Regions from separate parts of the Streptomyces sp. NPDC107521 genome, predicted to be linked through region 1. Evidence: riboswitches for the same ligand, from Rfam matches in the RefSeq annotation. Region 1 holds a riboswitch; the other holds the start of a gene.
The links. Region 1 has a riboswitch for glycine ahead of gcvT (glycine cleavage system aminomethyltransferase GcvT). Riboswitches for the same ligand answer to the same signal wherever they lie in the genome.
Positions count from the first base shown of each region.

Region 2: another riboswitch for glycine. It lies ahead of gcvP (aminomethyl-transferring glycine dehydrogenase); the one in region 1 lies ahead of gcvT (glycine cleavage system aminomethyltransferase GcvT).

Region 1 covers NZ_JBVKAT010000012.1:48,284-51,681, forward strand. The annotation lists gene glyA (serine hydroxymethyltransferase) at 1-352, opposite strand, end outside; gene gcvH (glycine cleavage system protein GcvH) at 385-762, opposite strand; gene gcvT (glycine cleavage system aminomethyltransferase GcvT) at 904-2,022, opposite strand; glycine riboswitch at 2,062-2,173, opposite strand; glycine riboswitch at 2,174-2,268, opposite strand; gene ACZ7LB_RS19115 (AAA family ATPase) at 3,056-3,398, shown strand, end outside.
Region 2 covers NZ_JBVKAT010000040.1:1,717-5,114, forward strand. The annotation lists gene gcvP (aminomethyl-transferring glycine dehydrogenase) at 1-1,335, opposite strand, end outside; glycine riboswitch at 1,514-1,609, opposite strand; gene ACZ7LB_RS31555 (PRC-barrel domain-containing protein) at 1,767-2,144, shown strand; partial or broken gene ACZ7LB_RS31560 (DNA polymerase IV) at 2,414-3,398, opposite strand, start outside.

The DNA.
Region 1 (3,398 bases):
CCATGATGGTGTCGCCCGGCTTGAGCAGGGCGAACATCGCGGCGGCGTTGGCCTGGGCGCCGGAGTGCGGCTGCACGTTGGCGTGCTCGGCGCCGAACAGCTCCTTGACCCGGTCGATGGCGATCTGCTCGACCACGTCGACGTGCTCGCAGCCGCCGTAGTAGCGGCGGCCGGGGTAGCCCTCGGCGTACTTGTTGGTCAGGACCGACCCCTGGGCCTCCATCACCGCGACCGGGGCGAAGTTCTCGGAGGCGATCATCTCCAGGGTGGACTGCTGGCGGCGCAGCTCGGCGTCGACGGCCGCCGCGACGTCGGGGTCCAGCTCGTGCAGGGGGGTGTTCAGAAGCGACATGCGTGGGTGACCTCTCAGGACCTCGGGACCGGTCAGGCGCCCGCGAACGCGGCGTACTCGTCGGCGGAGAGCAGGTCGCCCGGCTCGTCCGTGACGCGCACCTTGAACAGCCAGCCGCCCTCGAAGGGGGCCGAGTTCACCAGCGAGGGGTCGCCGACGACGTCCTCGTTGATCTCGGTGATCTCACCGGAGACGGGGGAGTACAGGTCGGAGACGGACTTGGTCGACTCCAGCTCGCCGCAGGTCTCGCCCGCGGTCACCGAGTCGCCGACCGCCGGGAGCTGGACGAACACGACGTCACCGAGCGCGTTGGCCGCGTGCTCCGTGATGCCGACCGTCGAGACGCCGTCCTCGGCGGCCGACAGCCACTCGTGCTCCTTGCTGTAGCGAAGCTGCTGGGGGTTGCTCATGGCCTGAATTCTCCTGTACGCGGAAGAGTGCTGGTGAACGGGGTGACCCGACCGGGTATGTCCCCGGGCGGCGCGGGCGCGCGCGGGCACGGCGGGCGGCGGACCGCACGCCCGGGGTGCCCGCCGCGGGCCGGCGGGTGGCTACTTCTGACGCTGGTAGAACGGGAGCGCCACGACCTCGTACGGCTCGTGGGTGCCCCGGATGTCCACGCCGACGCCGGGCGTGCCCGGGGCCGCGTGCGCCGCGTCGACGTACGCCATGGCGATCGGCCGGCCCAGCGTCGGGGACGGCGCGCCGGAGGTGACCTCGCCGACGGTCTCGCCGCCGACGACGACCGCGTACCCGGCGCGCGGGACCCGGCGGCCCTCGGCGACCAGGCCGACCAGGACCCGGGGCGGCTCGGCGGCCGCCCGCTCGGCGGCCTCGGCCAGCGCGGCGCGCCCGACGAAGTCGCCCTCCTTCTCGAACTTGACCACCCGGCCGAGCCCGGCGTCGAAGGGGGTCAGCGCGGTGCTCAGCTCGTGGCCGTACAGCGGCATGCCCGCCTCCAGGCGGAGCGTGTCGCGGCAGGACAGCCCGCAGGGGACGAGTCCGGCGTCCTTCCCGGCCTCGGTGAGCGCCTCCCACACCCGCGCGGCGTGCTCCGGCCGCACGAACAGCTCGAAGCCGTCCTCGCCGGTGTAGCCGGTGCGGGCGATCAGCGCGGGGACGCCGGCGACGGTGCCGGGGAGCCCGGCGTAGTACTTCAGGCCGTCCAGGTCGGCGTCGGTGAGGCCGCCCAGGATGCCCGCGGACTCGGGGCCCTGCACGGCGAGCAGCGCGTGGGCGTCGCCGTCGTCGCGGACCTCGGCGTCGAAGCCGGCGGCGCGGGCGGTGAGGGCCTCCAGCACGGCCCCGGCGTTGGAGGCGTTGGCGACGACCAGGTAGTCGGTCCCGCCCAGGCGGTAGACGATCAGGTCGTCCAGGATGCCGCCGTCCTCGCGGCAGATCATCGTGTAGCGGGCGCGGCCCGGCTTCACGCTGCTGATGTTGCCGACCAGGGCGTGGTCCAGGAGGGCCGCCGCCTGCGGGCCGGTGACCGCGATCTCACCCATGTGGGAGAGGTCGAACAGGCCGGCCCTGGTGCGCACCGCGATGTGCTCGTCGCGCTCGGAGCCGTAGCGCAGGGGCATGTCCCAGCCCGCGAAGTCGGTCATCGTGGCGCCCAGCGCGCGATGCGTGGCATCGAGCGCGGTGCGGCGGAGTTCGGTACTGCTCATCGGTCGTCTCCCAGGTACAGGACGGCACGGGCGAGGTGGTCCTCCCCATCTGTCATCGGAACCTGAGAGGTTCGCCGGGACCACCGGAACGCGGCGATCAGGGCTTGCACCTTGGGTGGGGCCGCCGGGGCGGCCCGCTTTTCAGATGTGCCTCGCCCGCGCGGTAACGGTGCCTGAGAGATTCAAGGGAGGGACTTGCTCCTTCGGCGCCCCGGCGACGGCCGGGGACTCTCCCGCGCGGATTCAAACGGCCGGTATGCAGTTGGCGTCGCCATCATCGCACGCCGGGCGCACTGGTGGCAGACCGTGATCCGTAACCGACCTGTGGCACCGCGCGCACGGAAACGCGAGACTGCCGCATTACCTTCTCTTTACACTCGGCGGGGTAGGGGGACGCGTGAAACGCCCCAGGGGGAGGACGACCACGGTGAACAGGCCCACGGCGTGCGCCACGACCTCCGGCACCGCGCTGCCGCCGAAGCCCCGCGCGGACGGCGGCGCGGCCGGCGGGGAGAGAGGGAGCGGCGGGGGAGCGCGCCCCGGGGAGGACGGGGCGGGGGCGGCGGGCGAGCACCCGGCGTTCCCGGGGCCCGGGGGTAAGGGCCCCGGTGCCCCGGGGGCCGGCCACGGAGGTCCGGGGGCCGCGCCCGGGGGCGGCGCGGACGGAGCCGGTGGCGCGGGCGGGGCGGAACCGCCCGGCGCCCGCGAGGGGGGTGCCGGGCGCCGACCGGAAGCGGACGCCGCGGCGACGCCCGCGCCCCTGGGCGTCCCCGCAACCCCAGGTGCTCCCGGAACCCCGGGCGTCCCCGGAACACCTGGAGCCCCTGGAACCCCCGGCGTCCCCGGAACCCCGCACCCCCAACCCGGCGGCCCCCCGGAAGCCACGGGTCCCGCGCCCCGGCCGTTAGACGCCGCCGGAGCGCGCCGCGCCGCGGACCGCAGGCCCCCGCCCGCGCGGGACGCGCGTGTCCCCCTCCCGTCCGTCCCCCTGGGGGACACCCCGGCCCCGCGCCCGCCCGCGCCCCCGGCCGCCGTGGCGGGCCCGCCCGCGCCGGACCCGAGCGCTCCCCTCCCGTCCGTCCCGACGGAGGGCACCCCGGCCGCCACCCCGGCCCCGCGCCCGCCCGCTCCGCCGTCCGCCCCGTCCCGCGTCCGGGACCTCCGCACCGGCGGCCGTCCCGCCCCGTTCACCCTCCGCTTCGGGCCCCGGGACGTGGTCGTGGTCGCCGGGCTGCCCGGCAGCGGCAAGTCCACACTGATGCGCCGCGCCGTCCGGGGGCGGCGGATCGACTCCCAGGACGCCCGCGACCGCTGGGAGCGCCGGGTGCCGCGCGCCCTGCCCTACGCCGTCTACCGCCCGCTGGTCCGGCTCTCCC
Region 2 (3,398 bases), on a different contig from region 1:
GTTCCACACGCCGCCGACCTGGGCGCGCGTGGTGGTCTCGTCGCAGGCGAAGGAGACGTGGTCGGCGTCGGCCTGCCGCAGGTTGAGGCCGTTCTCGCGGGCGGCGTTCACGATCTCGGCGGCCCGGCCCGGCACCCGCGCGGTGACCGTGTCGAAGTAGGCGCCGTGGACGATCTCCACGCCGCCCGCGGCGAGCCCGGCGGCGGTGAGGGCCGCGTAGCGGTGGGTGCGCCGGGCGATGGAGCGCAGCCCCTCGGGCCCGTGGTAGACGGCGTACATGCCGGCCATGACGGCGAGCAGGACCTGCGCGGTGCAGATGTTGCTGGTGGCCTTCTCGCGGCGGATGTGCTGCTCGCGGGTCTGCAGGGCGAGGCGGTAGGCGCGGTCGCCGTCGGCGTCGACGGAGACCCCGACGAGCCGGCCGGGGAGGCTGCGGGCGAACTTCTCGTGGACGGCCATGTAGCCGGCGTGCGGGCCGCCGAAGCCCATCGGGACGCCGAAGCGCTGCGTGGTGCCGACGGCGATGTCGGCGCCCAGCTCGCCGGGCGGGGTCAGCAGGGTGAGGGCGAGCAGGTCGGCGGCGACGGTGACGAGGGCGCCGAGTTCGTGGGCCCGGTCGATCACGGGCCGGAGGTCGCGGACGGCACCGGAGGCGCCCGGGTACTGGAGCAGGACGCCGTTGATCTCCCGCTCGGCGACCTCGGCGGGGATGCCGTCGCTGAGGTCGGCGACGACGACCTCGACACCGGTGGGTTCGGCGCGGGTGCGGATGACGGCGACGGTCTGCGGCAGGGCGTCCGCGTCGACGAGGAACAGGCCCTTCTTGTTCCTGCCCATGCGCCGGGAGAGGGCCATCGCCTCGGCGGCGGCGGTGCCCTCGTCGAGCAGCGAGGCGCCGGAGGTGGGCAGGCCGGTGAGGTCGGCGACCATCGTCTGGAAGTTGAGCAGGGCCTCCAGACGGCCCTGGGAGATCTCCGGCTGGTACGGCGTGTAGGCGGTGTACCAGGCCGGGTTCTCCATGACGTTGCGCAGGATGACCGGCGGGGTGAAGGTGCCGTAGTAGCCGAGGCCGATCATGGAGTCGAGGACCTGGTTGCGCTCGGCCAGGGAGCGCAGCTCGGCCAGCACCTCGGCCTCGGAGCGGGCCTCCGGCAGGTCCAGCGCCTCGGCGTTCTTGATGACGTCCGGCACGGCGGCGGCCGTGAGGTCGTCCAGCGAGCCGTAGCCGACCTGCGCGAGCATCTTGGCCCGGGCCTCGTGGTCGGGGCCGATGTGGCGCTGCTCGAACGGCGCGGCCTGTTCGAGCCGGGCGAGCGGAATGCGGTGGGCGGTCATTGCGGAGGCCTCCTGGTCTGACGCGACCTGCGGGGGCACCACGGCTCGGGTGCCCGGACGGCCTCCCCCTCTGTCATCTCAACCTGAGAGCTTCACCGGGCCGTCCGGGGACGGTCACCGGCTTTCACCGTCGGTGAGGGCGGACGCCGTCGACACCCGCCCTGCTTTCCAGAGTGACCTCGTCCGTGCGGTACGTGGGCCTGAGAGATTCCGGGGAGGAGTTGCTCCTTCGGCGCCTCCGGTGGTGTCTGGAGGACTCTCCCGCACGGGGTCAGCGGCCACCTGCCAGCTTACCAGCGAGAAAGTCGAACATTCCTTCGAGTGCCCGGACGGCCGCCGAGTGGCCGACCGGGCCAAAGTGCACTTTCGTATGACCGAAAGGATGTTTCACCGGACGGTCCGCGACCCCGGTGCGACCCACTGGAGGGCCCGTGCGTACCGACATAGATCCGCGCAGTCTGATCGGCCGCAAGGCGTTCGACCGCGGCGGGACCCGGATCGGCACCGTCGACGAGGTCTATCTCGACGACGCCACCGGTCTGCCCGAGTGGGCGGCCATCCGCACCGGCCTGTTCAGCCGGGACGCCTTCGTGCCCCTGGAACCCAGCGAGCTGGTGGACGGCACCCTGCGGGTGCCCTTCGACCGGGCCCTGATCAAGGAGGCCCCGGACTTCGGCGTCGGCCGCCACCTCTCGCCGGAGCAGGAGCTCCAGCTCTACCACCACTACGGCCTCGACGTGGCCGCCGGCCCCCCGCCGCCGGACCGCGACTTCGGGAAGCTGGCGGGCCGGGGCAACGAGGAGCCCTGACCTCCGCCTCCCCCGTCCCCGCGCCCCCGGACACCGCCTCCCTCGTCGCCGCGCTCCGGGACACCGCTGCCCGCGTTCCCGCCCCCCGGGGCACCGCTCCGCCGGTCTCCGGCCGCCCCGGCGGTCTCTCCCCCGGCTCCGCCGTCCGGCGCGCTCCTCCCGCCACCGGGCGCCGGCGCGCCACCCCGGCCGTCCGGTGGTGGTGAGCCCCCGCCGCCGGGCGGCGTCGTCCCCCCGTCGTTCCGCGCCTCCCCCTCGTCCGGGCCGCCCCCGGCCCCGCCGGACGCCGCCCCCTCCGGGGACTCCGGGGACTCCGGCCCGGCCGGCGGAACCGCCTCGACCAGCGGCAGCGGCTCGGCCGGTGCCAGGCCGGGGTCGTCCACGGCGAAGGTCCGCACCCGGCCGGGCGGCGAGTACGGCGTCTCGAAGCGCACGGTGACCCTCCCGACGCCGCTGCCCTGCACCCACCCGTGCCCGTGCTCCGCATGGCGCACATCGTGCCCCGACGGCCAGCGGCGCTCGGCGGGGGCCTCCGGCCGCTCCTCGGCGGGCCCCTCGTCCGCCTCCTCCTCGGCGTCCGCCGCGCGCTCCCCCGCGGCCTGGGCGAACAGGTCCTCCTGCGTGTAGTCGGCGAGCCCGGTGACCCCCACGCCGAGCAGCCGCACCCCTCCGGTGGTGTCCACGGAGTCCAGCAGCCGGGCCGCCGCCTCCCGCACCACCGCCGGATCGTCCGTCGGCCCGCGCAGCGTCTCGGACCGGGTCAGCGTGGAGAAGTCGTAGCGCCGCACCTTGAGCACGATGGTCCGCCCGGACAGCCCGGACCCGCGCAGCCTGCGCACGCACCGCTCGGCCAGCCGCCGCACCTCCGTGCCGACCCGCACCCGGTCGTGGATGTCCACGTCGTAGGTGTCCTCGACGGACACCGACTTGGTCTCCCGCTCGGCCACCACCGGCCGCTCGTCGCGCGCCAGCGCCATGGCGTACAGCGCGTGTCCGTGGGCCCTGCCCAGCAGCCGGACCAGCTCGTCCTCGCCCGCCTCGGCCAGCTCCCCGACCGTGGCGATGCCCGCCCGGCGCAGATGGTCGCCGGTGGCCGGGCCCACGCCGGGCAGGGTGCGCACGGGCATCGGCTCCAGCAGGACCCGCTCGGTGCCGGGACGGACCAGCACCAGCCCGTCGGGTTTCGCCTCCTCGGAGGCGATCTTGGCGAGCATCTTGGAGGCGGCCAGCCCCACCGACCCGGTCAGCCCGGTG